Regions from separate parts of the Pseudomonas sichuanensis genome, predicted to be linked through region 1. Evidence: predicted binding sites of a transcription regulator. Region 1 holds the regulator's gene; each other region holds the start of a gene.
The links. The regulator FliA, encoded in region 1, starts transcription of late flagellar genes. The targets are predictions, from matches to a motif close to CTAAAGTTTNNNNNNNNNNNGCCGNTAA.

Region 1 (7,783 bases):
TGGATGTCGCGGGACTCCTGGGTCAGGAAATCCACCTCGAGGACGCTGCGAATGGCTTCCGGCTCGGCGCCGTCGACCAGCAGTTGCAGGCCTTTACGCGCATAGGGGTCGGGCTCGGCATCCGCCACGCCTTCCAGGCCCAGCAGGCCTTCCTTGCGCGCGGTCAGGCTCCAGTTGACGACACGGTCGATACCGCCGGCCAGGTCCACCCGTGGCGGGAAGAAGATCCAGCGGACGATCTGCAGCGCCCGTTTGAACGACGACAGCGGCGACTGCAGCAGCGCCGCCGCCAGGGTGCCGCCCAGGACGATCAGCGCCGCCGGGCCGTTGAGCAGCGCACCGACATGCCCACCCTCGAGGAAGTTACCGCCAACGATGGCGACGAAAGCGAGGATCAGGCCGATCAGGCTCAAGACATCCATCAGACGCACGCCTCGACCAGGTGCTTGCCGATCTCGTCCAGGCTGTACACCGCGTCGGCGAGGTTGGCCTTGACGATCGCCATGGGCATGCCATAGATCACGCAACTGGCCTCATCCTGCGCCCATACGGTGCTGCCACCCTGCTTGAGCAGGCGCGCGCCTTCGCGGCCATCGGAGCCCATGCCGGTGAGCACCACCGACAGCACCTTGTCGCCATAGGACTTGGCGGCGGAGCCGAAGGTGATGTCGACGCAAGGCTTGTAGTTCAGGCGCTCGTCGCCCGGCAGGATTTTCACCGTGCCACGGCCGTCGACCATCATCTGCTTGCCGCCAGGCGCCAACAGGGCCAGGCCCGGGCGCAGCACGTCGCCGTCCTCGGCTTCCTTGACGCTGATCTTGCACAGCTTGTCCAGGCGTTCGGCGAAGGCCTTGGTAAAGGCCGCCGGCATGTGCTGGATCAGCACGATCGGCGCCGGGAAGCTGGCAGGCAGCTGGGTGAGCACGCGCTGCAGCGCGACCGGGCCGCCGGTGGAGGTACCGATGGCCACCAGTTTGTAAGGCTTGCGCTTGGGTGCTGGCGAATGGGCAGCCGCAGGCGCGGCGGTGCGCACCGGCGCGGCCGGGCGAGCAGGCGCGCTGCCGGCAAAGCTGCTGGCCGGGGCGTGGCTGCTGGCCGGTGCAGGCGCTGCGGCCGGCGCCGGGCTGGAATAGGCGCCGAAACGGCGGTTGCTGCGTGCAAGGGTGTGAACCTTCTCGCACAGCATTTGCTGGACCTTCTGCGGGTTGCGCGAAATGTCCTCGAAATTCTTCGGCAAGTAGTCCACTGCACCGGCATCCAGCGCATCCAGCGTAACGCGGGCGCCTTCATGGGTCAGCGAGGAGAACATCAACACCGGCGTCGGGCAGCGCTGCATGATGTGCCGCACCGCAGTGATGCCGTCCATCATGGGCATTTCGTAGTCCATGGTGATGACATCGGGCTTGAGCGACAGCGCCTGGTCGATAGCTTCCTTGCCATTGGTCGCGGTGCCCACGACCTGGATCGTCGGGTCGGCCGAGAGAATTTCCGAGACACGGCGGCGGAAGAAACCGGAATCATCCACCACCAGGACCTTGACTGCCATAAACACTCCATTAGGTGGCGCACCCGCCAGGGCGCGCCACCGAAATCAAATACGCCGGGCGGCGTAACGCTTGAGCATGCTCGGAACGTCGAGGATCAACGCGATACGGCCGTCACCGGTGATGGTGGCGCCGGACATGCCCGGGGTACCCTGCAGCATCTTGCCCAGCGGCTTGATCACCACTTCTTCCTGCCCCACCAACTGGTCGACCACGAAGCCGATGCGCTGGGTGCCCACCGACAGAATCACCACGTGGCCTTCGTGCTGCTCCTCGTGCGCCTGGTCCTGGACCAGCCAACGCTTGAGGTAGAACAGCGGCAGCGCCTTGTCGCGGACGATCACCACCTCCTGGCCGTCGACCACGTTGGTGCGCGACAGGTCGAGGTGGAAGATCTCGTTGACGTTGACCAGCGGGAAGGCAAACGCCTGGTTGGCCAGCATCACCATCAAGGTCGGCATGATCGCCAAGGTCAGCGGCACCTTGATGACGATCTTCGAGCCCTGGCCCTTGGCCGAGAAGATGTTGATCGAACCGTTGAGCTGGGAAATCTTGGTCTTCACCACGTCCATGCCGACACCGCGGCCGGACACGTCGGAGATCTCGGTCTTGGTCGAGAAGCCCGGGGCGAAGATCAGGTTGTAGCAGTCCGACTCGCTCAGGCGGTCGGCGGCGTCCTTGTCCATCAGGCCCTTCTCGACGGCCTTGGCACGCAGCACGCTTGGGTCCATGCCCTTGCCGTCGTCGGAGATCGACAACAGGATGTGGTCGCCTTCCTGTTCCGCCGACAGCACCACGCGGCCGGTACGGGCCTTGCCCGAAGCTTCGCGCTCGTCGGGCATCTCTACACCATGGTCGACGGCGTTGCGCACCAAGTGCACCAACGGGTCGGCCAGGGCCTCGACCAGGTTCTTGTCGAGGTCGGTCTCTTCACCGACCAGTTCCAGGTTGATCTCTTTCTTGAGCTGGCGCGCCAGGTCACGAACCAAGCGCGGGAAGCGACCGAAGACCTTCTTGATCGGCTGCATGCGGGTCTTCATGACCGCGGTCTGCAGGTCGGCGGTGACCACGTCGAGGTTGGACACGGCCTTGGACATGGCCTCGTCGCCGCTGTTCAGGCCCAGGCGTACCAGGCGATTACGCACCAGCACCAGTTCGCCGACCATGTTCATGATCTCGTCCAGGCGCGCAGTGTCGACCCGCACCGTGGTTTCCGCTTCGCTGGCGCCATGCTTCTCGGCGGCCGGTGCCGGGGCACGGGCAGGAGCCGCAGCGGCCGGCTTGGCGGCAGCAGCCGGGGCCGGTGCGGCAGCTGGCGCAGGTGCAGGCTTGGCCACAGGCTTTGCTTCTGCCTTGGGCGCGGTCGCCACGGCGGCAGCGGGTGCTTCGGCAACCGCCGCATCAGCGGAGAACTTGCCCTTGCCATGCAACTGGTCCAGCAGTGCTTCGAATTCATGCTCGCTGATGTCATCGCCCCCAGCAGCAGGCGCGGCACTTGCAGCCGGCGCGGCAGCGCCCTGCAGTGCATCGACGGCGAAGGTGCCCTTGCCGTGCAACTGGTCAAGCAACGACTCGAACTCGTCGTCGGTAATCTCGTCGCTGGCTGCAGCGGGAGCGGCAGTTGCCGGCTCGCTGGCCGCCACTTCGGTCGAAAACTGGCCTTTGCCGTGCAACTGGTCGAGCAGGTTTTCGAACTCGGCGTCGGTGATCTCGTCACCGCCGGTGACCGGCGCCTCGCCTTGCATCTGCTCATGCAGCTCGGCTTCGGCCTTGACCGCGTCGAGCGAATTGAGCAGTTGCTCGAACTCGGTGTCGGTGATGTCCGGCTCGGCGCTGGCCTCGACCACAGGCTCGGCCTCGACCACGGCGGCGGGTGCCTGGGCGGTACCCGGTTCGGCCAGGCGCGACAGCGCCGCCAGCAGCTCCGGGGTGGCCGGGGTGACATCGGTACGCTCACGCACCTGGCCGAACATGCTGTTGACCGTGTCGAGCGCTTCAAGCACCACGTCCATCAGTTCCGCGTCGACCCGGCGCTCACCTTTGCGCAGGATGTCGAACACGTTTTCGGCGATGTGGCAGCACTCCACCAGTTCGTTGAGCTGAAGGAAGCCGGCGCCCCCTTTTACAGTGTGGAAACCGCGGAAAATCGCATTGAGCAGGTCCGCATCATCGGGCCGGCTTTCCAGCTCGACCAGTTGCTCGGACAACAACTCGAGGATTTCGCCGGCCTCTACCAGGAAATCCTGAAGGATTTCTTCATCGGCGCCGAAGCTCATTAAACGTGCTCCTTAAAAACCCAGGCTGGACAGCAGATCATCGACATCGTCCTGACCGGACACGACGTCTTCACGCTTATCGGCATGAATCTGCGGACCTTCACCCCGAGTCGGATGTTTTTCTTCATCTTTTTCAGCGCGCAGCTGCTGGTGGTCATGTTCGATACCGGCGAAGCGGTCGACCTGGCTGGCCATCAGCACGAGCTTGAGCAGATTGCTTTCTACTTCGGTGACCAGCGCGGTAACCCGCTTGATCACCTGGCCGGTCAGGTCCTGATAGTCCTGAGCCAGCAAGATATCGTTGAGGTGCCCGGCGACCTTGCGGTTGCCTTCGGCACTGTGCGCCAGGAAACTGTCGACACGCTTGACCAGCTCACGGAATTCCGGCGCCGCCACTTCGCGGCGCATGAAGCGCTGCCAATCGGCGGACAGGTCCTGGGCTTCGCTGGCCAGGGTGTTGAGCACCGGCGTGCTCTCCTCCACCAGGTCCATGGTGCGGTTGGCCGCGCCTTCGGTGAGGCGCACCACGTATGAAAGGCGCTCGGTGGCATCGGTGATCTGCGAGACCTCCTCGGCCTGCGGCATCGCCGGATCGATCTGGAAACTGACGATCGCACTGTGCAGTTCACGGGTGAGTTTGCCGACTTCCTGATACAAGCCCCGGTCGCGAGTCTGGTTGAGCTGATGAATCAGCTGCACCGCATCGCCGAAACGGCCGCGCTCGAGGCTCTCGACCAGTTCCTGGGCATGTTTTTTCAGGGTTGATTCGAACTCACCCAGCGAGTTGTTGGTTGACTCCATGGCGCCCCCTGAGGTGACTCAGCCGTTGACGCGTTCGAAGATCTTCTCGATCTTTTCTTTGAGCACCTGGGCGGTGAAAGGCTTGACCACATAGCCGTTTACCCCGGCCTGGGCCGCTTCGATGATCTGCTCACGCTTGGCTTCGGCGGTCACCATCAGCACCGGCAGGTGCTTCAGACGCTCGTCAGCGCGGACTTTGCGCAGCAGTTCGATACCGGACATGCCCGGCATGTTCCAGTCGGTCACCAGGAAATCGAAGTGGCCGCTTTCCAGCATCGGCAACGCGGTGTTGCCGTCGTCAGCTTCCGAGGTATTGGTGAACCCCAGATCACGCAACAGGTTCTTGATGATCCGCCGCATCGTCGAAAAGTCGTCAACGATGAGGATTTTCATGTCTTTGTTCAAGTAGACCTCCAAGCAGTCTTAAACGCGCTCGGCGCCGAGCGCGCAGTCAATCAATTCGGTAGAGCAAAAAACGACTGCATCGAACCCGGGCTCAGCGTGCCCGCCATTCCCCCAGGCGGCCGCGCAAACGCGCCGCGCACTGGCTATGCAACTGGCTGACACGTGACTCGCTGACCCCCAGTACCTCACCGATTTCCTTGAGGTTCAGCTCTTCGTCGTAGTACAGCGCGAGCACCAGGCGCTCACGCTCCGGCAGGTTGGCGATCGCCTCGGCCAGGGCGCGCTGGAAGCGCTCGTCTTCCAGGTCACGCGATGGCTCCAGCTGGCCGCTGGCCCCGTCCTCGTGCAAACCTTCGTGTTCACCGTCCTGCAACAGGTCGTCAAAACTGAACAGGCGGCTGCCCAAGGTGTCGTTCAGAATCCCGTAGTAATCATCGAGACTCAATTGGAGTTCGGCAGCAACCTCGTGATCTTTAGCGTCGCGACCAGTTCTTGCTTCAACCGAGCGCATTGCGTCACTGACCATGCGCGTATTGCGGTGCACCGAACGTGGTGCCCAATCTCCCTTGCGCACCTCGTCGAGCATGGCGCCGCGGATGCGGATGCCGGCGTAAGTCTCGAAGCTGGCGCCCTTGCTGGCGTCGTACTTGTTGGCGACTTCCAGCAGGCCGATCATGCCGGCCTGGATCAGGTCCTCGACCTGCACGTTGGCCGGCAGGCGCGCCAGCAGGTGGTAGGCGATGCGCTTGACCAGCGGCGCGTAGCGCTCGACCAGCTCGTACTGGGCGTCCTTCGACGCCTTGCTGTACATCTTGAAGCCGCTCGCACTCATAGCACTGGCCCCGCGCTGGTGGGCTGCACCAGACGCTCGACGAAAAACTCCAGGTGCCCGCGTGGGTTGGCTGGCAGCGGCCAGCTGTCGACCTTCTGCGCGATGGCCTTGAAGGCCAGCGCACACTTGGACCGTGGGAAGGCCTCATAGACCGCCCGCTGCTTCTGCACCGCCTTGCGCACACATTCGTCGTAAGGCACGGCGCCGACGTATTGTAGGGCGACGTCGAGGAAGCGATCCGTGACCTTGGTCAATTTGGCGAACAGGTTGCGCCCTTCCTGCGGGCTCTGCGCCATGTTGGCCAGCACGCGGAAACGGTTCATGCCGTAGTCGCGGTTGAGCAGCTTGATCAGGGCGTAGGCATCGGTGATCGAGGTAGGCTCGTCACAGACCACCAGCAACACCTCTTGCGCCGCACGCACGAAGCTGACCACCGATTCGCCGATCCCGGCGGCGGTGTCGATCACCAGCACATCGAGGTTGTCGCCGATTTCGCTGAACGCCTGGATCAGGCCGGCGTGCTGGGCCGGTGCCAGGTGCACCATGCTCTGGGTGCCCGAGGCGGCCGGCACGATGCGTACCCCGCCCGGCCCCTGCAGCAGCACGTCACGCAGCTCGCAACGGCCCTCGATGACGTCGGCCAGGGTGCGCTTGGGTGTCAGGCCCAGCAGCACGTCGACATTGGCCAGGCCCAGGTCGGCGTCGAGCAGCATGACCCGGCGGCCGAGTTCGGCCAGCGCCAGGGACAGGTTCACTGAAACGTTGGTCTTGCCGACGCCACCTTTGCCACCGGTGACGGCGATCACCTGTACGGGATGCATGCTACCCATGTCTGTTGTTTACCTTGTCTTGCTTGGACCCAGGCCACATGAGGGGCTTGATGCTCAGCGCCGCGGCCAGGCCGGGCAACCCCATGATGTAGGTACTTTGCACAGTGTTCACCTTCACCCCGCCCGCTTGCCGGGGTTGTGGTAGAGATCAGCGAACATGTCGGCCATGGCCTCTTCGCTGGGCTCGTCCTGCATCTGTACGCTCACCGCGCGGCTCACCAACTGGTGTTTACGCGGCAATTGCAGGTCATCCGGAATGCGTGGCCCGTCGGTCAGGTAGGCAATCGGCAATTCGTGACCGATGGCCAGGCTCAGCACTTCACCGAGGCAGGCAGTTTCATCGAGCTTGGTCAGGATGCAACCGGCCAGGCCGCAGCGCTTGTAGCTGTGGTAGGCGGCGGTGAGCACCTGTTTCTGGCTGGTGGTGGCCAGTACCAGATAGTTCTTCGAGGCGATGCCACGCCCGGCCAGCGTCTCCAGCTGCATGCGCAGCGCCGGGTCGCTGGCCTGCAGGCCGGCGGTATCGATCAGCACCACGCGCTTGCGCAGCAGCGGTTCGAGCGCCTGGGCCAGGGACTCGCCCGGGTCGACGTAGGTAACCGGCACATTGAGGATGCGCCCCAGGGTTTTCAGCTGTTCCTGGGCGCCGATGCGGAAGCTGTCCATGCTCACCAGGGCGATATTGCTCGCGCCGTACTTGAGCACATAGCGTGCGGCCAGTTTCGCCAGGGTAGTGGTCTTGCCCATGCCGGCCGGGCCGACCATGGCGATCACCCCGCCCTCTTCGATCGGCTCGACCTCGGGCACGTCGATCATCCGCGCCAGGTGCGCCAGGACCATGCGCCAGGCGTGGCGCGGCTCTTCGATTTCGGCGGTCAGCTCAAGCAGTTCGCGGGCCAGCCCGCCCGACAAGCCCAAGCGCTGCAGGCGGCGCCAGAGGTTGGCCTGTTGTGGCTTGTTACCTTGCAGCTGGCTCCAGGCCAGCGAACCGAGCTGCACTTCAAGCAGCTCGCGCAGGCCGGTGAGCTCCGAGCGCATGGCGTCGAACAGGCGCGGGTCGACCGGCGCGGCAGCCGGTGCGGCAGGCGCCGCAGG
Region 2 (7,783 bases), 2.4 Mb from region 1:
AGGTCGTCGGCGCCCAGGCGGCTTTGCAGGTATTCGCGGGTGGCGGTCGGTTCGCTGTGCAACTGCAGGCGTACCGGGTTGCTGGCGGGCGCCGGCGCCTCGGTGGACAGTTTGTCCGCCGGCCAGGCCTGGATGCCGCCGTTGAGGTAGTGGTAGTGCGGGTGGCCGATCACGTCGAGCAGCCAGATGAAGCGCCCGGCCCAGCCGCCCCCTTCATCGTCGTAGACCACATAGACGGCATCGTCGCGGTGGCCGAGCTCGCTGAACAGTTTCTCCAGGTCGCCCAGTGCCGGCAGCAGGCCGGGTGCTGGTGGTTGGCCCAGCTGGGTGCGCTTGCCCTCGACGAAGCGGGCCCCTGGGATGTGCCCGCTGACGTAGCGATTGGCACTGCTCAGGTCGACCAGGATCAGCTGTGGCGAAGCCAGGCGCGGTAGCAGGTCCTCGGCTTCGATCACCAGGGGCAAGCCGGAAAAGTCAGTCATCCACGGTCTCCAGGGTGGAAAGAGCAGCGATTGTAGCGCAAGGCTCAGGCGTTGCGGTTGGCAAACACGGCCAGGGCGCGCTCGATGCATTGCGCGGTCTTGCCGAAGGCTTGCACGCTGACATCGGCCAGCGGCTTGCCGCCCTGGTCGACCACCGCCAGCATCAGCACCTGCTCGCCGACGGCCAGTGAGCGCAGCAACAGGTGCTCGCTACGGAAGAACGCCCGCAGCGGGGCCGGCAGCAGTGCGGCGAACTGGGCGTGGTTTTCCGGCGTCAGGCGCAGTTGCCCGGCTTTGCTCATCAGCTTTTGCAGCAGTTTGTTCTGCCCGATCGCCAGCGCCATGGCGTCTGCCTCCTTGGGCAGGCCGGCGGTCTGCTGCACGCGCAGGTAGTCGCTGGCCTTGTCCAGGCTCAGCAGCATGATGCGCTGCATGCCGCACGCCAGCAGCGCCTCGCGCGCTTGCGTGGCCAGGTGCACGGTGTTGGAGAACGGGCTTGGCTGGGCCAGCAGTTCCTGGCACAGCGTGCGCCAGTGCGCCAGCGTTTCGGCGCTGGGCGGCGGCGGGGTGAGCATGTCCGGGTGCGGGCGGCGCTGGTGCCAGGGCCAGATCAGCGCTTCGGCCGGGTGGAACAAGGCGTGGCGCGCATGGTGGCGGGCGCTGGCGGCGGCCTGTTGGTGGACCTGCTGCTGCACATCTTCCAGCGAAGTCTGCAGGTACAGCGCGGTCAGCAGTTGCCAGCGCAGCAGGTGCGGATTGTCCCAACCGACCTGGGCCGCCAGCGCCAGGCCATTGGCGAGCAAGACGGTGTTGGGCGGCTGGTTGAACCAGCGGCGCAGGGCCGGCTCCTCGTCCAGGCGCTGCTGTTGTGCCAGGGGCTCGGGTTCGCGGGCGATGGCCAGTACCTGGGCCAGTTGCTCGCGTTCGTCGATCAGCAGGCGATAGCCCTGGGTGACCCAGCCAGGCAGGCGCCAGTGCTCGGCCACGGCCTGGCACAACGACATGATGCGCACGCCGAACAGTTCATGCTCGACCGTGGCTGCGTCCTCGCCCTTGTGGATAACCCGCAGCTCCCAGGTGTCCAGCAGTTTCGGGTAGGCCAGGGCCAGCGGCCACAGCGGCGAGAGGAACAGCAGGCTGCCCCAGTGGATGTCCTGCCACAGCCGCGCCAGGCGGCTGGCGAACAGGCCGTTGGCTTGTTGCGCGGCATGCTGGCTGATCAGCAGGAACTGGCGCAGCACCGGCGGGATGTCGTCGCCGGGCAGGGTGGGCAGGCGTGCCAGCAGCTGGCTGGTACGTTCAAGGCCCAGGCGATTCAGGGCAACTTCCAGGCTTTCGGCGGGGTCGGCCTGGCTGGGGCTGGCCGGATGGTTGGCCTCGCGCATCACGCACAGCACCAGGGCGGGGCTGTCCTGCAGCAGTTCGGCGATCTCGCGCAGCGAGCGACGGCTGTCGGCGATGGCCTTGACCACCTGGTCGTGGCTCTCTTTGGGCACCGGCAGGCGCACCCCATCGAGCAGCTTTATCCAGGCCTCTAGCGTCGCGGGAACCTTACTTGGCACCTTGGTTTCAATTGGCATTTTGACATCAGTCCGAACTGGCTTTTCGCGATGAGTGGCTATAGTCTGGCGCAGTTGTGCCGATAAGTAGAAGAAGAGTTTTAAAGCTCCCGTCCCCGACCCTGACCACGACAGCAAGTGCTTTGAACCTATGGCTAAAATTATCGGCATCATCGTCGTATTCGCGAGCGTGCTCGGCGGCTACGTGCTTTCCCACGGCAAGATCGCGGCGCTGATTCAGCCGTTCGAAGTGCTGATCATCGGCGGCGCCGCGTTCGGTGCGTTTCTTCAGGCCAACCCTGGCTACATGACCATGCATGTGGTCAAGAAGTCGCTGAAGATGTTCGGCAGCCGATTCACCCATACTTTCTACCTGGAAGTGCTGGGCCTGGTATACGAGATCCTCAACAAGAGTCGCCGCGAAGGCATGATGGCCATCGAAGGTGACATCGAAGACGCCGCCGCCAGCCCGATCTTCGCCAAGTACCCCGCCGTACTGGGCGATGAACGCATGACCGCCTATATCTGCGACTACCTGCGCATCATGTCCACCGGCAACATGGCTCCCCACGAGCTCGAAGGCCTGTTCGACATGGAGCTGCTGAGCATGAAGGAAGAGCTGGAGCACCCGTCCCACGCGGTGAACGGCATCGCTGACGGCATGCCCGGCTTCGGTATCGTCGCAGCGGTACTGGGTATCGTGGTGACCATGGCGTCGCTGGGCGACGGCGACCAGGCGTCGATCGGTCTGCACGTAGGTGCGGCGCTGGTCGGTACCTTCTTCGGTATTCTGGCCGCCTACGGCTTCTTCGGCCCGCTGGCCAAGTGCCTGGAGCACGATGCCAAGGAAGAGCTCAACCTGTACGAGTCGATCAAGGCTTCGCTGGTCGCTTCCGCCTCGGGCATGCCGCCTTCGCTGGCTGTCGAGTTCGGGCGCAAGGTGCTGTACCCCAAGCACCGTCCAAGCTTCGCCGAGCTGGAACAAGCGGTCCGCGGTCGCTAAGCCATGGAAAACAATCAGCCCATCATCATCAAGCGCGTAAAGCGCTTCGGTGGAGGCCACCATGGCGGCGCCTGGAAGATCGCCTTCGCCGACTTCGCCACGGCGATGATGGCGTTCTTCCTCGTGCTGTGGCTGCTTTCCACCGCCACGCCCGAGCAGAAGATCGCCATTGCCGGCTACTTCAAGGACCCGATCGGCTTCTCCGAAAGCGGCACGCCGTACATCATCGACCTGGGTGGCTCGCCACAGCTGGCACCCGAGAAGACCATCAACCCCGAGACCAAGTCCGAGCCGACGCCTGATACCAGCATCCAGCTGGACAAGGACAAGGTCGAGACCATGGCCGAGCAGGTCGAGCGCGAGCGCCTGGAGCTGCTGCTGCAGGAGCTGCAGAACAAGGTCGAGGAAAACCCGCAACTGCAGAAGTTCAAGGACCAGATCCTGTTCGAGATCACCCAGGACGGCCTGCGCATCCAGATCATGGACGCCGAGAACCGGCCGATGTTCGACATTGGCAGTGCGCGGTTGCAGCCGTACTTCGAAGACATCCTGCTGGCCATGGCCGACACCATCAAGGCAGTGCCGAACAAGATCAGCATCAGTGGCCACACCGATGCCAAGCCGTATTCCGGCACTGGCGACTACGGCAACTGGGAGCTGTCGGCCAACCGTGCCAACGCTGCGCGTCGTGCGCTGGTCGCGGGTGGTTACCCGGATGAGCAGGTGGCGCGTGTGGTGGGGTATGCGTCGTCGTCGCTGTTCGACCGCAAGAATCCGTTCAACCCGGTCAACCGCCGTATCGACATCATCGTCCTGACCAAGAAGGCCCAGCGCACCATCGAGGGTGAGCAGGGTGAGCAGGGTGCGCCTGAGGCCCAGCCGCAAGCGACGCCGCCGGCCCAGGGTGCGCCAGGCGCCGCCGCTCCGGCGCCGCAGGACCCGATGCAGCCTCGCGAGTTGCGGCAAAAGCTGAACATCTTCGAGGATGGTGTGTTGAAGATGGACGAGCAGAAGAACCAGTAAGCCGGTTGCTGCCAGGCAAAACGCCCGTGATTGTCTATGCAGTCATGGGCGTTCTGCTTTGTGAAAGGCCTGTGGGAGCAACTGTCTTATGTTGTCAGTGCTGGCCTCATCGCTGGCAAGCCAGCTCCCACAGGTACGATGCTGCTTCAAGTTAGCGCGATCCATGTGGGAGCGGGTTTACCCGCGAACACCGGCGAAGCCGGTGCCATGCATCGCGTCGCCTGCTTCGCGGGTGAACCCGCTCCCACAGGGCTTGTGAACCCGCCGCTCTGCCGCAGCCTCAGTAGCTGTCTTGCGGCAGGCTGGCGATGATCGAGCGGTAGCTGTTCATCCGCTGCTGCGTCACGCTGCCCTCGTCCAGTGCCTTGAGCAATGCACAGCCCGGTTCGCGGTCGTGCTTGCAGTCGCGGAAGCGGCAATGGCCGATCAGCTCGCGGAACTCGATGAAGCCATCTTCCACATCGTCACGGCTGACATGGCCCAGGCCGAACTCACGGATACCCGGGGAGTCGATCAGATCGCCGCCGTTAGGGAAGTGATAGAGCCGCGCGGTGGTGGTGGTGTGGGTGCCCTGGCCCGACCATTCGGACAGGTCGCCTACGCGGGTGCCGGCGTCAGGCAGCAGGCTGTTGACCAGCGACGACTTGCCCACCCCCGACTGGCCGACGAACACACTGATATGGCCATCCAGCGTCTGTTGCAGGCGCTGCATACCATCGCCCTGGTGGGCCGATACTTCCAGCAACGGGTAGCCGAGCCCGCGATACACCTCGAGCATGGCGTTGAGCGTAGGGGCGTTTTCGTCGTTGATCAGGTCGGCCTTGTTGAGCAGCAGCAGTGGGCGGATACCGGCATGCTCGGCGGCCACCAGGTAGCGATCGATCAGGTTGGGGTGCGGTTCCGGCGCGGGTGCGAAGACGATGACGATCAGGTCTACGTTGGCCGCCACCGGTTTGAGCTGGCCATGATTGTTCGGCCGGCACAGCTCGGTGCTGCGCGGCATCTGGGCGACGATCACGCCGATGCCCTGGTTGCCGGCGCGCCATACCACGCGATCGCCGGTGACCAGCGCCGGCAGGTTGGCCCGCAGGTGGCAGCGGAATACCTGGCCGGCGTCGTCGCCGTCCTGGGCCTCGACCTCGACCTGCACACCGAAGTGGGCGATCACCAGGCCCAACTGCTCCGGCCCCAGGTCGCCACCTTCGAGCTCTTGCAGTGCATGCTGCTCGCGTTTGGCGGCGCGGGCGGCGCGTTCACCCTGGATCTTTTCGATGCGCCAGTTCTGGCGGCGGTTGAGCTGGCGTTTGGCCATGAAGGTTCCGTATCGGCGGGGCAGTGAGAAAACCGCGGCAGTTTAGCATGGCCCGCCCACGCACCGCCTTGCTGGGCTAATATGACGGCCTATTCGAGGAGCACTTTCATGCAGAACCCACAGAACCTGATCTGGATCGACCTGGAAATGACCGGCCTGGACCCGGACAGCGACGTCATCATCGAGATGGCCACCATCGTCACCGACAGCGAGCTGAACACCCTGGCCGAAGGCCCGGTAATCGCCATTCATCACAGCGATGAAGTGCTGGCACGCATGGACGAGTGGAACACCCGCACCCACGGCGGCTCGGGCCTGACCCAGCGTGTGCGCGAGAGCAAGATCAGCATGGCCGAGGCCGAGGCGCAGACCATCGCTTTCCTGGAACAGTGGGTGCCCAAGGGCAAGTCGCCGATCTGCGGCAACAGCATCTGCCAGGATCGCCGTTTCCTGTACCGGCACATGCGCGGGCTGGAAAACTACTTCCACTACCGCAACCTCGACGTCTCCACGCTCAAGGAGCTGGCCGCGCGCTGGGCGCCGAACGTACGTGACAGCTTCAAGAAGGGCAGCACCCACCTGGCCCTGGACGACATTCGCGAGTCGATCGCCGAACTGCGTCACTACCGCGAGCATTTCATCAAAATCTAAGCCTCAAGCCTCAAGCCTCAAGCCTCAAGCCCCAAGCCAGGCAATGCCGTATTCGCCCGGGCCCGACAGCCCAGACGCCGCGCATTGCTTGCAGCTTGGGGCTTGTAGCTTTCCACTGTTTTTGGAACTGCACCATGTTGTTGATGCTCTACCTCATCGCCATTACCGCCGAAGCCATGACTGGCGCCCTGTCTGCCGGCCGTCGCGGCATGGACTGGTTCGGTGTGGTGCTGATTGCCTGCGTTACCGCCCTGGGTGGCGGTTCGGTGCGTGACGTGCTGCTCGGGCACTACCCGCTGACCTGGGTAAAACACCCGGAATACCTGGTGCTGACCAGTTTTGCCGCGCTGGTGACCATCTTCATCGCGCCGTTGATGCGCCATCTGCGCTCATTGTTCCTGGTGCTCGATGCCCTGGGGCTGGTGGCGTTCACCCTGATCGGCTGCATGACCGCACTGGAGATGGGGCAGGGCTTCCTGGTCGCCTCGATCAGCGGGGTGATCACCGGGGTGTTCGGCGGCATCCTGCGGGATATCTTCTGCAACGACATCCCGTTGGTGTTCCGGCGCGAGCTGTACGCCAGCGTGTCGTTCGCGGCGGCGTGGTTCTACCTGGGCTGCGTGTACTTCAAGGTGCCGGCGGAGCAGGCGATGCTGCTGACCCTGTTTGGCGGGTTCCTGGTGCGCTTGCTGGCGATCCGTTTCCACTGGGAAATGCCCAAGTTCCACTACAACGACCAGCAGTGAATAGTGCGCGGCTCCTGCGGGATGCAGGAGCTGTTCGGCTGCTCGTGGGAGCGGGCTTGCCCCGCGATTGGATGCACCGGCTTCGCCGAGATCGCGGGGCAAGTCGCATCGGCGCACCGCCGCTCCCACGTACCGACGCTTTCACGTTGTGCGATTGCGCACGCCGAAAGGCTGAATGATTGCCTACAGGACGCCGTGCCGCCCCAGCGCCCATTCCACGTGCTCGCGCACTAACGCCGACGGGTCATTGCGCCGCGCTTTCAGCGCCTCTACAACCGGGATCGTGGTGGGCGCGTTGCCCAGCCCCACCGCCAGGTTGCGCGAAAACCGCTCATACCCCGCACGCCGCAACGGCGAGCCTTCGGTGCTGCCGAGAAAGCGCTTTTCATCCCACAGGAACAGCTCGGCCAACTCGACGTTGTCCAGGCCGCGCCGCGGCATGAAGTCATCCTCGGTGGTGGTCTTGGCAAAGCGGTTCCATGGGCAGACCAGCTGGCAGTCGTCGCAGCCGAACACCCGGTTGCCGATCAGTGGGCGCAGCTCCACGGGAATGGCGTGGCGCAGCTCGATGGTCAGGTAGGAAATGCAGCGCCGTGCATCGAGCTGGTAAGGGCCGACGAAGGCCTGGGTCGGGCAGATGTCCAGGCAGGCCTGGCAACGGCCACAGTGGTCGCTGCCCTGCACGCCGTCGATCGGCAGCGGCAGGTCGACGAACAGTTCGGCGAGGAAGAAGTAGCTGCCGGCCTTGCGGTTGAGCAGCAAGGTGTTCTTGCCGATCCAGCCCAGGCCGGCCTCCTGCGCCAGGGCTTTCTCCAGCACCGGGGCGCTGTCGACGAAGGCGCGGTAGCCGAACGGGCCGATGGCCTCCTGGATGCGGTCGGCGAAGTGCTGCACGCGCTTGCGTACCAGCTTGTGGTAGTCGCGGCCCAGGGCGTAGCGCGCGATATAGGCTTTTTCCGGCTGGGCCAGGCGTTGCGCCATCTGCGTGTCGCCCGGCAGGTAGTCCA
Region 3 (7,783 bases), 2.5 Mb from region 1:
TGCAGAACAACAGTCGCTATAAAGATGCGGTCGGTGCAGCCGATAACCCAGAACAGTTTGCAAGAGAGCTGCAGAAGGCCGGTTACGCAACCGACCCGGACTATGCCCGCAAGATCATCAGCATTGCCCGGCAACTGCAGCCCACCCAGCAATACGCCATGGCTGGCACTACCACGAATCTATAAGGATTGAACCATGTCTCTGATCTCGATCGGGCTGTCCGGCCTGAGTGCCAGCCAGGCGGCGCTGTCGGTCACCAGTAACAACATCGCCAACGCTGCGACCTCTGGCTACTCGCGCCAGCAGACCGTCCAGGTCTCGGGGCCCTCGCACAACATCGGCTCGGGTTTCATCGGTACCGGGACCCAGCTGGCGGATGTGCGCCGGGTCTACAACGCCTACCTGGACAACCAGCTGCGTACCGCGACCTCGCTGAGCACCGATGCGGCCACCTACCTTGATCAGATCGGCAGTGTCGACAAACTGCTGGGCGACAGCAGCACCGGTATCAGCTCGGTGCTGACGGCATTCTTCTCGGCCCTGCAGACCGCTGCGGGCAAGCCCGGCGACGTGGCCTCCCGCCAGTTGCTGCTGACCCAGGCGCAAACCCTGAGCAACCGTTTCAATTCCATCTCCAGCGAATTGAACAAACAGAACGAGAGCATCAACAGCCAGCTCGATACCCTTGCCGGCCAGGTCAACAAGCTCACCTCGAACATTGCCGACCTGAACAAGCAGATCACCCAGCTGTCGGCGTCCGGCGCCACGCCGAACACCCTGCTGGATGCGCGCAGCGAGGCGGTGCGCCAGCTCAACGAGCTGGTGGGTGTCACTGTGCAGGAGCGTGACGGCAACTATGACGTGTACCTGGGTACCGGCCAGTCGCTGGTCACCGGCAACCGGGCCAACACCCTGACCGCCGGGCCGAGCGCCGCCGACAAGAGCCAGTACAGCCTGCAGGTCAACTACCCGACCTTCTCGTCGGATGTCACCTCGGTCATCACCGGCGGGCAGATCGGCGGCCTGTTGCGCTATCGCCAGGACGTGCTCAACCCGTCGATGAACGAACTGGGGCGTGTGGCCCTGGTGGTGACCGACAGCATCAACAGCCAGCTGGGGCAGGGCCTGGATGCCAACGGCCAGTTCGGCAGCGCGCTGTTCTCCAGCATCAACAGCGCGGCGGCAATCAGCCAGCGCAGCCTGGGTGCCACCGGCAACAGCGCAGGTTCCGGCAACCTGGACGTGACCATTGCCGATAGCAGCCTGCTGACCACCCACGACTATCAGGTCACCTTCACCAGTGGCACCCAGTACAGCGTGCGTCGTTCCGACGGCACCGACATGGGTAGCTTCGATCTGGCCACCACGCCACCACCGGTCATTGATGGCTTCACCCTGAAGCTCAACGGTGGCGGCCTGGCGGCGGGTGACAGTTTCAAGGTGATTCCCACCCGCGCGGCGGCGGGCGCGATCAGCACCACCCTCACCGATGCCAACAAGCTGGCGTTCGCCGGGCCGATCAATGCCACCATCGGCAGCGGCAACGACGGTACCGGCACCATCAGCCAACCGAATCTGGGGGCCAAGCTGGATATCTACGGCGGTGCCGACACCGCGTTGATCCAGGATTCGATCAAGCACTCGATGCCGGTACGCATGGTGTTCAGTGCGGCCAGCGGCGGCACTCAGGGCTATACCCTGTTCGATGCCAAGGGCAACAGCATCGGTACCGGCACCATCGTGCCCGGCCAGGAAAACAAGCTGACCATCAACGTACCGATGGTCGATGCGGCCGGGGCGCCCATTCTCGACGGTAGCGGCAACCCGCGTTCGTTCAGCCTGGAAACCTCGGTCGGCGGCAGCCCGGCGGAGGATGACTCGTTCAGCATGGGCTTCAACGTCAACGGCAAGTCCGACAACCGCAATGCCCAATCGCTGCTCGACCTGCAGACCAAGTCCACCGTCGGTGTCAATTCCGGTGGCGGCAGCAGCTTCACCTCGGCCTATGCCTCGATGGTGGAGCGGGTCGGTGCCAAGGCCAACCAGGCAGAAATCGATACCACGGCAACCAAGGCTGTGTACGACTCGGCCAAGGAGGCGCGCAACGGGGTTTCCGGTGTCAACCTGGACGATGAGGCGGCCAGCCTGATCAAGTTCCAGCACTACTACACCGCGTCTTCGCAAATCATCAAGGCGGCGCAGGAAACCTTCGCCACCCTGATCAACGCATTGTAAGGAGTAGCCATCGTGCGTATTTCCACCGCTCAGTTCTATGAGTCGAGCGCTACCAGCTACACCAGCAACTTTGCCAACCTGATGAAGGTCAAGCAGCAGATCGATACCGGCGTGCGCATCCAGTCTGCTGGTGACGACCCTGTCGGCGCCGCGCGCCTGCTGCTGCTGCAGCAGCAACAGGCCCTGCTCAAGCAGTACGACGGCAACATGACTACGGTGAACAACTCGCTGCTGCAAGAAGAAAGCGTGCTGGCCACCATCAACGACGCCATGCAGCGCGCCAGCGACCTGGCCATTCGTGCAGGCGGCGCCGGGATCAGTGCGGCCGACCGCACCTCCATCAGCAGTGAGCTCAAGGAGATCGAGGCTAACATCTTCGGCCTGCTCAACTCGCGCGATGCCAACGGCGACTACATGTTCGGTGGCACCAAGACCTCGTCGCCGCCCTATGTGCGCAATGCCGACGGCAGCTACAGCTACCAGGGTGACCAGACCCAGCTGAGCCTGCAGGTGTCCGACACCCTGAAACTGGCGACCAACGACACCGGCTTCAGCATCTTCGATTCGGCCAAGAACAAGAGCCGTACCGAGTCCGCCCTGGTGGCGCCGCCGGTCGATGATGGCCGCGTCGCGGTCTCGCCGGGCCTGCTGACCTCGAGCAGCGCGTACAACAGCAACTTCAACGCCGGCCAGCCGTACAAGGTCACCTTCACCAGTGCTACCCAGTACACCGTGACCGATGCCCTGGGTAACGACATCACCGCCGAAACGCCGACCAATGGCACTTTCGACAGCAAGGCCGAGGGGGGTAATCGCATCGCGTTCCGGGGTGTCGAGTTCGAGATCACCCTTTCGCTGCAGGAAGGTGATGACCCCAATACTGTTGTTGCCGGCCATGAATTCTCGTTGCAGGCGCGTCCCGACACCCTGACCACCGTCCGTGGCGCCGGTAACCCTTCTAGCGCGCAGATCACCAGCGGTGCGGTGACCGACCCGACGGCCTACCGCAGCACGTTCCCCGACAGCGGTGCGGTCATCAAGTTTACCGGCGCCAACACTTACGAGCTCTACGCGCAGCCCCTGACCGCCTACAGCAAGGTAGTGGCCAGCGGCACCTTCACCGCGCCGGCGCTGACAGTGGCGGGCGTTACCTACCAGGTGTCCGGCACGCCGCAGGCGGGTGACCAGTTTGCGGTCAATGCCAACACCCACCAGAACCAGAGCGTGCTGGAGACCATCAGCCAGCTGCGTACCGCGCTGGATGCGCCGGGCACTGGTGATGCGGCGAATACCGCGCTGAAGAACTCCATCGCTTCGGCGGTCGCCAACCTGGCCAGTGCTCGCGAGCAGGTCGATATCACCCGCGGCTCCATCGGTGCGCGTGGTAACTCGCTCGATATCCAGCGCCAGGAAAACACCAGCCTGACCACCGCCAACAAGGCCACCCAGGCCGCCATCGGCAACACCGACATGGCCGATGCGTCGATCATGCTGGCGCTGCATCAAGCCATGCTGCAGGCTTCGCAGCTGAGCTTCACGCAGATCTCCAAGCTGAGCCTGTTCAATCAGATGTAACTGAGCGGGTAGTCAAAAGCCCCGGCCAGCCCCGTGCTGCCGGGGCTTTTTTGTGCCTGGCGCACGGCGCTGAGCGGCAGTTGGCAATAAATGAGTGTGACCAATGAGTCAAATCGCGCATCTTCCCTGTATTCTATGCGGCAGCTGCTGCAGCAATTTGTTACCGGTTCGCCAGTGACCTGCCCGATGTCGGTATGTCACGGACCCGGTAGTGGGCGCCCTCAATTCACCGAGTGGCGGTCTTTGCCTGTTTTCATTGGGAAGCCAGAATGATTGGCATCAAAAGCATCGCGAGTTACGTGCCCACCGCTGGCCTGGACAACTACGTCCAGGGTGCGAAGTTCGGCAAGGACGAAGAGTTCATGTTCGGCAAGATCGGCGCGTCGTTCCTGCCGCGCAAGGCCGAAGAGCAAGAAACCTCCGACCTGTGCGTCGAGGCCGCCCGTGCCTTGTTCGCCAGCAACCCCGAGCTCGACCCGCAGTCGATCGATGTGTTGATCGTGGTCACCCAGAACGGTGACGAAGAAGGGCTGCCGCACACCGCGGCCATCGTCCAGCACAAGCTGGGCCTGTCCACCCGGGTGGCGGCGTTCGACGTCTCGCTGGGCTGCTCCGGCTACGTCTATGGCCTGTATGCGATCAAGGGCTTCATGCAGGCGGCGGGGCTGAAGAACGGCCTGCTGATTACCGCCGACCCGTATTCGAAGATCGTCGACCCGGAAGACCGCAACACCACCATGCTGTTCGGCGATGCCGCCACCGCCACCTGGATGGGTGAGGACGCGGTATGGCAGCTGGGTGAGGCGCGTTTCGGTACTGACGGTTCCGGTGCCGAGCACCTGAAGGTCACTAACGGCAATTTCTTCATGAACGGCCGCCAGGTGTTCAACTTCGCCCTGATCAAGGTGCCGGCGCACCTGCATGAGCTGCTCGATGCCAGCGGCCTGCAGTCGGCCGATATCGATGCCTTTTGCATCCATCAGGGCAGCGCGGCGATCGTCGATGCGGTGGCGCGACGCTTTGAAGAGCAACACCCGGAGAAGTTCGTCAAGGACATGCTCGAAACCGGCAATACAGTGTCCTCCAGCGTGCCGCTGCTGCTGCAGAAGCACATGCTCGACAGCAGTTGGAAGCGCGTGGCCATCAGTGGCTTCGGCGTGGGCCTGTCGTGGGGCTCGGCGATTCTCTATCGCGGCTGATCCGGCACGGTCAAAAAAAGCGCCTGGCGTGTTCCGCCAGGCGTTTTTTTTTGCCTTCGAATACGTGTTGAAAAGCCATAAGCCCCTGATTTCGTGGGGGTGGCAGCGTGATGGCATTTTTTTTTTGCAAATGCCCTCAAGCAACCCCCGCAAACGACGATAAACATTACGAAGGTTCTCTAGGCCATACCCGGCGGATGCCAGGGCCGGAAGCCGCAGTACCCATCCAACGAGGATTTCGTCATGGCTTTAACTGTAAACACCAACATTGCTTCGGTTACTACTCAGGTTAACCTGAACAAGGCCAGCACCGCCCAGACCACTTCGATGCAGCGCCTGTCTTCCGGCCTGCGCATCAACAGCGCCAAAGACGACGCTGCCGGCCTGCAGATCGCCAACCGTCTGACCAGCCAGATCAACGGCCTGGGCCAGGCAGTGAAGAACGCCAACGACGGTATCTCGATCGCCCAGACCGCCGAAGGCGCGATGCAGGCTTCGACCGACATCCTGCAAAAAATGCGTACCCTGGCTCTGTCCTCGGCTACTGGCTCCCTGAGCGCCGACGACCGTAAGTCGAACAACGACGAATACCAGGCTCTGACTTCCGAGCTGAACCGTATCTCCGCTACCACCACCTTCGGTGGCCAGAAGCTGCTGGACGGCTCGTACGGCACCAAGGCCATCCAGGTCGGCGCCAACGCCAACGAAACCATCAACCTGAGCCTGGAAAACGTTGCTGCCAGCAACATCGGTTCGCAGCAGGTCAAGTCCACCGCCATCGCCCCGAGCGCGAGCGGCCTGGCTGCTGGCAGCCTCTCCGTTACCGGCAACGGCCAAACCGCCACTGTCGCCTACGCTGCTGGTGCCTCCGCCAAGCAGATCGCCAGCGACCTGAACGGCTCGATCGGTGGTCTGACCGCATCCGCCAGCACCGAACTGCAACTGGACGTAACCGGCGCTACTCCGGCCAACTTCAAGCTGTCTGTCGGTTCCAGCGGCACTGTTGACTTCGTGGGCGTGACTGACAAGGCCGGCCTGGCCGACCAGCTGAAATCCAACGCTGCCAAGCTGGGTATCAGTGTCAACTACGACGAAGTCAAGAAAACCCTGAGCATCAAGTCGGACACCGGTGAGAACATCAGCTTCTCGGGTGCTGACGCCAACGCCCAGGCCAACATCTCGATCGCTGCCAAAGACGGCTCCGGCAACTTCGCTACTCCTGCTGCTCTGGGTGCTGCTGCCATCGTCGTCACCGGTCAGGTCTCGCTGGACTCGGCCAAAGGCTTCTCGCTGGGCGGCGCTACTGCTCTGTTCGGTGCTGCAACCGTTACCTCGGCCAAGACCACCATCTCGCAAACCGACGTCACCGACGCCACCAAGGCTCAGAACGCCCTGGCCGTTATCGACAAGGCCATCGGTTCGATCGACAGCGTCCGTTCGGGCCTGGGTGCTACCCAGAACCGTCTGACCACCACCGTCGACAACCTGCAGAACATCCAGAAGAACTCCACCGCTGCCCGCTCCACCGTGCAGGACGTGGACTTCGCTTCGGAAACTGCAGAGCTGACCAAGCAGCAGACCCTGCAGCAGGCTTCGACTGCGATCCTGTCGCAGGCTAACCAGCTGCCATCCTCGGTCCTGAAACTGCTCCAGTAATTCAGGCGCCTGAGTAAGAGGTGGAAGGGCGCGTTTACGTGCCCTTTCACCTTTTTGACATGAGGAGTTCGAAGCATGGACATGAGTGTCAAGTTGAACCAGATGTACCCTTCGATGCCGCCCCAGGCAGCAGCGACGGCCAAGGACCCGGTGGTGGCGCCTGTCAAGGTGCAGGAGGCTGCGCCTTCTGAAGACAAGCCGCACACCCGCGAGGACCTGGAGAAAGCGGTGGGCGATATCCGCGATTTCGTCCAGTCGAGCCAGCGCAAGCTGGACTTCTCCATCGATGATTCAACCGGCCAGGTAGTGGTCAAGGTCATCGCCACCGAATCCGGTGACGTGATCCGCCAGCTCCCGTCGGAAACCGCGCTGAAGCTGGCACAAAGCCTCAGCGAAGCTGGCAGCCTGCTGTTCGACGGCAAGGCATAGGCTGGCATGATTTTTGTTGCTGTCGGTCATTTGATGGATTTATCCGCCAAGGATCCGGCAGCTACTGAACAAGGAGAGCAATGATGGCAGGTACAACAGTCAGCGGTATCGGATCGGGCATCGATACCCAGGCGATTGTGAAGTCTCTGGTGGACGCGCAAAAGGCGCCGAAGCAGACACAGATCAATACCCAGACACTGAAGGCAACCACCACGTTGTCCTCTATCGGCAAGATCCAGGCAGCGCTGGATGCCTTCCGTGGCGCCCTGACCAGCATGACCACCGGCAACAGCTTCGGTGGCCTGAGCTTGAAGTCCTCGGATGAAAAGGTTGCGACCATCACCGCAGGGGCGGGCGCGGCCAACGGCTCCTTCAACCTGGTGGTGACCCAGCTGGCGTCGGCTTCCAAGGTCTCCACCAAGGTGTACGCCGGTGGCGCGACCAGCGTGGTCAACGCCACGACCGGTACCACCAAGTTGACCATCACCCAGAACGGCAAGGCTCACGACGTGAGCATTCCCCCGGGGGCCACGCTGCAAGACGTGCGTGAGAACATCAACAGCCAGTACGGCACGGCGGGCTTCAGTGCCAACATCCTGACCGATGCCTCGGGTTCGCGCCTGGTGATTACGTCCACCAAGATGGGCGAGGGCTCCGAGATCACCCTGGGCGGGAACTCGGGTGTCGAC
Region 4 (7,783 bases), 2.6 Mb from region 1:
TCATCGAAATACAACCGCGTGTGCAGGTGGATATTGATGCCCCGGGCAAACAGGCTGATGTTGATGTGCGGCGCCATCGGCACGCCCGCGGCGTTGTTCACCACACCCGGCTTGACCGTGTGCAGGGTCCATTCACCGGCATCGAAAGTGGTGGCGGTGCGGCCGAAGCTGTTGAAGACGTTCTCCTGGTTGTAGTCGTCCTGATACAGGCCGTTAGCGTCGGCCTGCCAGATCTCCAGGAACGAATCGCGCACCAGGTGGCCATTGCCGTCGTACACCTGGCCGATCAGCAGGATGTGCTCACCCGGGGCATTGGCCTTGGCCAGGCGGTTCCAGATTTCCTGGTCGCGGGTCGGGTTGCCGGCCGCTTCCAGGGCCAGGCCTATGTGTACGTAGGGGCCGGCGGTCTGCGAGGGGGTTTCCGGCAGCAGTTCGATAGGCATGACGGTGCTCCTCAGCGGTTTTCGAAGTGGGTCTGGCGCTGGCCGCGCAGGACGATGTCGAAGCGATAGGCCAGGCAATCCATGGGGTTGGCGTGGCTCATGTCGAGCCTGGCGATCAGCCGCTCGACCGCATCCGGGTTGGCGATCGACTTGACGATCGGGCACATCGGGATCAGCGGGTCACCCTCGAAATACAGCTGGGTGATCAGCTTGGTAGCGATCGACGGGCCGCTGACGGAGAAGTGGATATGCGCCGGGCGCCAGTCGTTGGGGCCGTTGCGCCATGGGTACGGGCCAGGCTTGATGGTGCGGAAGCTGTAGTAGCCGTCGCGGTCGGTCAGGCAACGACCGACGCCACCGAAATTCGGGTCCAGCGGCGCCAGGTAGCGGTCGTTCTTGTGCCGGTAACGGCCACCCGCGTTGGCCTGCCACATTTCCACCAGGGTGTTGGGCACCGGTTTGCCGTACTGGTCGACCACGCGGCCGGCGACGATGATCCGCTCGCCGATCGGCAGCCCACCGTTGTTGAAGTTCAGCAGCAGGTCGTGGTCATGCTCGCCGAAGCGCAGGTGGGAAAAGTCCGGGCCGGTGCTTTCGCTGATCGACTGCGGGATGCTCACCAACGCCTGGCGCGGCGAGCGGGCGACCGAGGTCTTGTAGTCGGGGGTGAAGGCCTTGGGGTGCCAGTTGCGATCACGGATCACGAAACGGCTGGTGTCCTGGGCAGGCATGCCGGTTACCTCTTTTGGAATTATGAAGTCGCCTGGGCGTGGCAGGCGGACTTGCAGTTTCCGGCAGGTACGACGGGATGAATATTGAATTCAGCGGTCATAGGCATAACCATTTGGTTATGCTCTTGCGCTTACCTCTACGGCCAGCGCGGCGCTGAACTAATCTTTTGACTTCATGTTTCAAAAAACTGGAGAGCAGCACATGGAATGGCGAAAAGGCCGACGCAGCGACAACGTGGTCGATGCCCGCGGCGAAGGTGGCGGTGGCGGCGGCATGCGTTTCGGCGGCGGCAAGGGCCTGGGGCTCGGTGCCATCCTGTTGATCGTCGGCATCGGCTGGCTCACCGGGCAGGACCCGCTGCAGATCCTCGGCCAGCTGGCCGGGCAGATGGACCAGCAGCAACAGACTGCCCCAGCCAATGTCGGCAGCAAGGCACCGCCCGCCAACGACGAACAGGCGGCGTTCGTCGCCTCGATCCTCGGCGACACCGAAGACACCTGGAAAGCCTTGTTCGCCCAGGCTGGCAAACAGTACCGCGACCCGAAACTGGTGCTGTTCAGCGGCCAGGTCAACTCGGCCTGTGGTTTCGCCTCGGCGGCGGTCGGGCCTTTCTACTGCCCGGCCGACCAGCGCGTGTACCTGGACATGAGCTTCTTCCGCGAAATGGAAACCCGCTTCGCCGCCGCCGGCGACTTCGCCCAGGCCTATGTGATCGCCCACGAAATCGGCCATCACGTGCAGACCCTGCTCGGGGTCTCGGCCAAGGTCGACGCCGCTCGCCGCAGCGGCCAGCGCCTGGAAGGCGACAATGGCTTGCTGGTGCGCCAGGAGCTGCAGGCCGACTGCCTGGCCGGCGTCTGGGCCTACCAAGCGCAAAAGCGCCTGAACTGGCTGGAACCGGGGGACGTGGAGGAAGCCCTGAACGCCGCCAATGCCATCGGCGACGACCGCTTGCAGCAACAGGGCCAGGGGCGTGTGGTACCCGACTCGTTCACCCACGGCACCTCGCAACAGCGGGTGCGGTGGTTCAAGGCCGGGTTCGGCAGTGGCGATGTGAACCAGTGCGATACCTTCTCCAGCCGTAGCCTTTGATCATCGCGGGGCAAGCCCGCTCCCACGCTTTGGGGCGGTCCACCGCGTGGGAGCGGGCTTGCCCCGCGATGATTTCGAATAAACGCAAACGTTTTCAGGCAGTTACAAATCTGCTGAAAAAGCGTTTCAGCTTGCCCCTGCCCTGCCGATAACCCCTGCACGAATCAGCGGGGCTCCCACAACAATAACGCCCAGCGATTGAGATCAAGTGAGCGAAATCATTTTCTGGGAGAGCGTGCATGAACAGCTGGTTCGCCAACATCAGCGTCAACCTCAAACTCGGCCTGGGCTTCGGCCTGGTGCTGGTACTGACCGGCCTGCTGGCCCTGACCGGCTGGAACAGCCTGGGCAGCCTGATCGACCGCAGCAATTGGATGGGCGACATCGGCCAGCTCAACAAGGACCTGACCGACCTGCGCATCGCCCGCCTGCAATACATGATCGCCAACGGCGACGACACAGCGGCGGCCAACACCCAGGCCAAGCTGGACGCATTCAGCAAGCAGCAGGAATACCTGGTCAGCACCTTCAAGAGCCCCGAGAACGTCAAGCTGCTGCGTGAGCTGGGCCAGACCATCAGCGAGTACAAAGTCTCGCTTAACAAAATGCGCACAGGCTACAAGGCCTCGCTGGCCGCCCGTGAAGTGATGACCGCCTCGGCCATCAAGGCTGACGAAGCCATGGACACCCTGAGCCAGGATGTCATGGCGCGCGCCGAGAGCGACAGCGTGCGCCTGGCCCAGTACCAGCTGATCAGCAAGGCGCGCCAGCAACTGCTGCAGGTACGCATCGACGTGCGTGGCTACATCGCCGACAACAGCGCGGCCAACGAGCAAGCCGCCCTGCGCCAGCTGGATGCCGCGCTGGCCGAAGCCGACAACCTCAAGGGCCAGCTGCCCAACGAAGCCACGCGCCTTCGCCAGTTCGAGCAATCGGTGCAGAGCTACCGTGACGCCGTGCGCCAGTTCCGCGACGCCGTGGCCAGCATCGCCACCGCCCGCGCCGAAATGACCGTGCAGGGCGCCGACATCGTCAAGCGCAGCGACGCGCTGTACCAGATCCAGCTTGAGCGCCGCGACATCGAAAGCGCCCAGGCCCGTAGCCTGCAGATCACCGCCACGCTGCTGGCATTGCTGGTCGGCGTGCTGGCGGCAGTGATCATCACCCGTCAGATCACCCGCCCGCTGCGTGAAACCCTGCAGGCCGTGGAGCAGATCGCCGGCGGCGACCTCACCCAGAACCTGCGCGTGACCCGCCGCGACGAGCTCGGCGTGCTGCAACAGGGCATCGGCCGCATGGGCACCACCTTGCGCGAACTGATCACCGGTATCCGCGACGGCGTCACCCAGATCGCCAGCGCAGCCGAAGAGCTGTCGGCGGTGACCGAGCAGACCAGCGCCGGTGCCAACAGCCAGAAGGTCGAGACCGACCAGGTGGCCACCGCCATGCACGAAATGGCCGCCACCGTGCAGGAAGTGGCGCGCAATGCCGAACAAGCGGCCTTTGCCGCGACCAATGCCGACGGTGAAGCCCGCGGCGGCGACAAAGTGGTGGGTGAGGCGATCAGCCAGATCGAACGCCTGGCTCAGGAAGTCAAACGCTCCACCGACGCCATGACCCTGCTGCAGCAGGAAAGCCAGAAGATCGGCAGCGTGATGGATGTGATCAAGTCGGTGGCCGAGCAGACCAACCTGCTGGCCCTCAACGCCGCCATCGAAGCTGCCCGTGCCGGTGAAGCCGGGCGTGGCTTTGCGGTGGTCGCCGACGAAGTGCGCGGCCTGGCCCAGCGCACCCAGCAGTCGACCGAGGAGATCGAAGGCCTGATCGCCAGCCTGCAGCACGGTACCCAGGAGGTCGCCGAAGCGATGAACGGCAGCCGTAGCCTGACCGACAGCAGTGTGGAACTGGCGCGCAAGGCCGGTAGTTCGCTAGAGAACATCACCAGTACGGTGTCGAATATCCAGTCGATGAACCAGCAGATCGCCGCCGCCGCCGAGCAGCAGAGCGCCGTGGCCGAAGAGATCAGCCGCAGCATCCTGAATGTGCGTGATGTGTCGGAGCAGACCGCTGCGGCCAGTGATGAAACCGCGGCCTCCAGCGTGGAGCTGGCGCGCCTGGGTGGTCACCTGCAGACACTGGTCAGCCAGTTCCGCGTCTGACCCACAAAAGCATCGCGGGGCAAGCCCGCTCCCACAGGTCGTGGGAGCGGGCTTGCCCCGCGATCATTTCACCCCTGCCCTATTTGACGATCATCCCCACGCCCCGCCCACGCGGATCTGACGCGGTCTCCAGCTTCTCCCCGGTAACCCGGATCGCCTGGATGTCGCCCATCTCCCAGCCCTGATCCTCCAGCACATAACCCATCTTCTTCAGGTCATCGGCCACCTTGCCGGTGAGCGGCGCATAGCTGTCGAAATAGATGGTGTCCTTGGGCAGCAACTGGTGATGCACCCGCTGCGCCGCCACCGATTTCTCCAGCGGCATGTTGTAGTCATACAGGTTGTTCATCACCTGGAAGATCGAGGTGAAGATCCGCGAACCGCCCGGCGTGCCCACCACCAGCACCACCTTGCCGTCACGGGTCACCAGGGTCGGGCTCATGGACGAGAGCATGCGCTTGCCCGGGGCGATGGCGTTGGCGTCACCGCCCACCACGCCGAAGGCGTTGGCCGCACCGGGCTTGGCGCTGAAGTCATCCATCTCGTCGTTGAGCAGGAAGCCTGCGCCCTTCACCACCACGCCGCTGCCGTAGTCGAGGTTGAGGGTGTAGGTGTTGCTCACCGCGTTGCCCTGCTTGTCGACGATGGAGAAGTGCGTGGTCTGGTGCGGCTCCAGGCCCGGCTTGACCTTGTCGGTCTCGGAGATCGCGTTCGGGTTGACCTGCTCCGCGCGCTTGGCCAGGTAGTCCTTGGCGACCAGCTTGTCCACCGGCACCTGGGTAAAGGCGGGGTCACCCAGGTAGTCGGCGCGGTCGGCGAACACGCGCTTCTCGATTTCGGCCAGCAGGTGGATGTACTTGGCCGAGTTGTGCTCGACGCCCTTGAAGTCGGCCGCACGGTCTTCCTTGATGCCCAGCAGCTGGGCCAGGGCGACGCCGCCAGAGCTCGGCGGCGGCGCGGTGTAGACCACGTTGCCGCGCCAGTCGATGGCCATCGGGTTGCGCCACAGCGCCTTGTAGTCCTTGAGGTCTTCCTTGGTGATCAGGCCCTTGTCGGCCTGCATCTGCGCCACCAGCAGGTCGGCGGTCTTGCCCTGGTAGAACTCGCTGACGCCCTTGTCGGCGATGCGCTCCAGGGTCTGCGCCAGCTCCGGCTGCTTGAACAGCTCACCCACCTTCATGCTGCCGAAGTAATCATTGAAATTGGTGGCGGTCTTGAACAGGCCCTGGGCGTCGTCGCGGTACTGGTACTGCTTCTGGGCAATCTTGAAGCCGTTCTTGGCATAGCCGATGGCGGGGGTGAGCAGCTCGCTCCACTTGAGCTTGCCGAACTTCTGATGCGCCTCCCACAGGCCCATCACCGTGCCCGGCACGCCGGCTGCACGCACGCCGACCAGGCTGAGGTTCTCGATCACCTCGCCCTTGTCATCCAGGTACATGGTCTTGGTGGCGGCCTTGGGGGCCACTTCGCGGTAGTCGAGGAAGTACGGTTTGCCGTCGACGAACAGGGTCATGAAACCACCGCCGCCGATGTTGCCGGCCTCGGGGTAGGTGACGGCGAGGGTGAAGGCCGTGGCGACGGCGGCGTCCACCGCGTTGCCGCCCTTCTTGAGGATATCGGCGGCCACCTGTGCGCCATATTGATCAGGCGCGGCTACCGCGCCGCCTTCCAGCGTCACGGCAAAAGCAGAGGAACAGCTCAGGATCGCGGCCCCGAGGGCCAATGGCTGGAACATGACAAGACGCATGGGCACTTCCTTGGTGTTGTTTTTGTTGATCAGTCATTAAGGCCGAAGCGCTCCGACTAAGCAAACACCGTAGGAAATTTCCGCCGCCGACGGGCAGCAGTTGTCGCATTCAGGCAACTGCGCAGGCGTACGCCGCCAGCTTGGCCTGGATGAAATCAAGGAAGCACTGAATGCGCAGGGCCAGCTGGGTATTGCGGTAGTAGACCGCATTGATCGGCTGGCGATAGCCGTTGTTGTGCTCCGCCAGCAGCACCTGCAGGCGGCCGGCACGGATGTCTTCGTGGGTCATGAAGTGCGACAGGCTGACGATGCCTTCCCCGGCGATGGCCAGCTGGCGCAGGGTCTCGCCGCTGGACGCGAGCAACTGCGGGCGGATCGCCCAGTGCTCGCCCTGGGCGTGGCGCAGCGGCCACTGGTTGAGCGACTCGGGGGAGCTGAAACCGAGCAGGCAATGCTCGGCGAGGTCCTCGACGTTCTGCGGGGTGCCGTGCCGGGCCAGGTACGCAGGGCTGGCGAGCACCTGCACCGGGCTGCAACCCAGCGCCCGGGCATGCAGGCTGGAGTCGGCCAGCTCACCGATGCGGATGGCTACGTCGGTGCTCTGCTCCAGCAGGTCGATGATCAGGTCGTCGGTGTTCAGTTCAAGTTCGATATCGGGATACTGCTGACGGAACTCGCTGATCCAGGGCAGGATCGCGTGCAGCATGAACGGCCCGGCAGCATTGATGCGCAGGCGCCCGGACGGGGTCTGGCGGTGCATCGACAGGCGCTCTTCCATGTCGTCCATCTGCTCGAGGATCTGCCGCGAACGTTCGAGGAAGAAGCGCCCTTCTTCGGTCAGGTCCATGCGCCGGGTGGTGCGGTTGACCAGCGTGGTGCCCAGCTTGCCCTCCAGGCGCGACAAGGTGCGACTGACCGCCGACGGGGTCTGGCCGATCTGCTCGGCAGCGGCGGAGATCGAACCGCAATCGATGACGGCGACGAATACCTGGAGTTCTTCGGAGCGGGTTTTCACGCGAGTGGCCTAGATTGAATGTCGAACTGATTCATAGCTGCTACGTCGGCGCCGTGCAAGGGGCCGCTGTGCGGCCCATCGCCGGCAAGCCGGCTCCCACAAGCCTCTGTGGGAGCCGGCTTGCCGGCGAAAGGGCTGCGCACGCTTATTGCGCCTTGCCGAACACCGCTTGCAGATGCTGCTCATAGGCCGCCAGCGCCGCCGGCACATCCGGCCGCTTCATCACATCCACCGCCAGGAAGGTCGGCAGCCCGGTCATGCCGAGGAACTGGTTGGCCTTGTGGAACGGGAAGTACACCGCGTCCACGCCCTTGCCTTCAAAGAAGTCAGCCGGGTCATCGAACGCCTGCTGGGGTGCGTTCCAGGTCAGCGACAGCATGTACTGCTTGCCATGGATCAGCCCGCCGCTGCCGTACTTCTGCGAAGCGTCCGAGCGGGTACGGCCATCGCTGGCATACAGGCTGCCGTGGCCAGCGGTGAACACCTCGTCGATGTACTGCTTCACGGTCCAGGGGGCGCCCATCCACCAACCGGGCATCTGGTAGATGATCACATCGGCCCAAAGGAATTTTTCGACTTCTTCCCGGGCGTCGTA

Region 2: motA (flagellar motor stator protein MotA) is a predicted target of FliA. The motif match lies at 2,101-2,128, and genes of this name have one in related genera.
Region 3: LOY51_RS19490 (flagellin N-terminal helical domain-containing protein) is a predicted target of FliA. The motif match lies at 5,145-5,172, and genes of this name have one in related genera.
Region 4: LOY51_RS23450 (methyl-accepting chemotaxis protein) is a predicted target of FliA. The motif match lies at 2,392-2,419, and genes of this name have one in related genera.

Annotation. Positions count from the first base shown of each region.
Region 1 covers NZ_CP087185.1:1,819,052-1,826,834, reverse strand. The annotation lists gene LOY51_RS08480 (flagellar motor protein) at 1-422, opposite strand, end outside; gene LOY51_RS08475 (protein-glutamate methylesterase/protein-glutamine glutaminase) at 422-1,546, opposite strand; gene LOY51_RS08470 (chemotaxis protein CheA) at 1,592-3,820, opposite strand; gene LOY51_RS08465 (protein phosphatase CheZ) at 3,833-4,621, opposite strand; gene LOY51_RS08460 (chemotaxis response regulator CheY) at 4,640-5,014, opposite strand; gene fliA (RNA polymerase sigma factor FliA) at 5,118-5,858, opposite strand; gene fleN (flagellar synthesis regulator FleN) at 5,855-6,688, opposite strand; gene flhF (flagellar biosynthesis GTPase FlhF) at 6,803-7,783, opposite strand, start outside.
Region 2 covers NZ_CP087185.1:5,405,825-5,413,607, reverse strand. The annotation lists gene LOY51_RS24375 (rhodanese-like domain-containing protein) at 1-482, opposite strand, end outside; gene LOY51_RS24370 (HDOD domain-containing protein) at 527-2,062, opposite strand; gene motA (flagellar motor stator protein MotA) at 2,193-3,044, shown strand; gene motB (flagellar motor protein MotB) at 3,048-4,067, shown strand; gene rsgA (small ribosomal subunit biogenesis GTPase RsgA) at 4,348-5,379, opposite strand; gene orn (oligoribonuclease) at 5,488-6,030, shown strand; gene LOY51_RS24345 (trimeric intracellular cation channel family protein) at 6,165-6,776, shown strand; gene queG (tRNA epoxyqueuosine(34) reductase QueG) at 6,960-7,783, opposite strand, start outside.
Region 3 covers NZ_CP087185.1:4,313,884-4,321,666, reverse strand. The annotation lists gene flgJ (flagellar assembly peptidoglycan hydrolase FlgJ) at 1-185, shown strand, start outside; gene flgK (flagellar hook-associated protein FlgK) at 196-2,235, shown strand; gene LOY51_RS19500 (flagellar hook-associated protein 3) at 2,248-3,810, shown strand; gene LOY51_RS19495 (ketoacyl-ACP synthase III) at 4,080-5,009, shown strand; gene LOY51_RS19490 (flagellin N-terminal helical domain-containing protein) at 5,253-6,665, shown strand; gene LOY51_RS19485 (flagellar protein FlaG) at 6,741-7,094, shown strand; gene fliD (flagellar filament capping protein FliD) at 7,178-7,783, shown strand, end outside.
Region 4 covers NZ_CP087185.1:5,201,653-5,209,435, forward strand. The annotation lists gene pcaG (protocatechuate 3,4-dioxygenase subunit alpha) at 1-443, opposite strand, end outside; gene pcaH (protocatechuate 3,4-dioxygenase subunit beta) at 455-1,174, opposite strand; gene ypfJ (KPN_02809 family neutral zinc metallopeptidase) at 1,377-2,267, shown strand; gene LOY51_RS23450 (methyl-accepting chemotaxis protein) at 2,642-4,426, shown strand; gene ggt (gamma-glutamyltransferase) at 4,506-6,173, opposite strand; gene LOY51_RS23460 (LysR family transcriptional regulator) at 6,283-7,188, opposite strand; gene mdaB (NADPH:quinone oxidoreductase MdaB) at 7,334-7,783, opposite strand, start outside.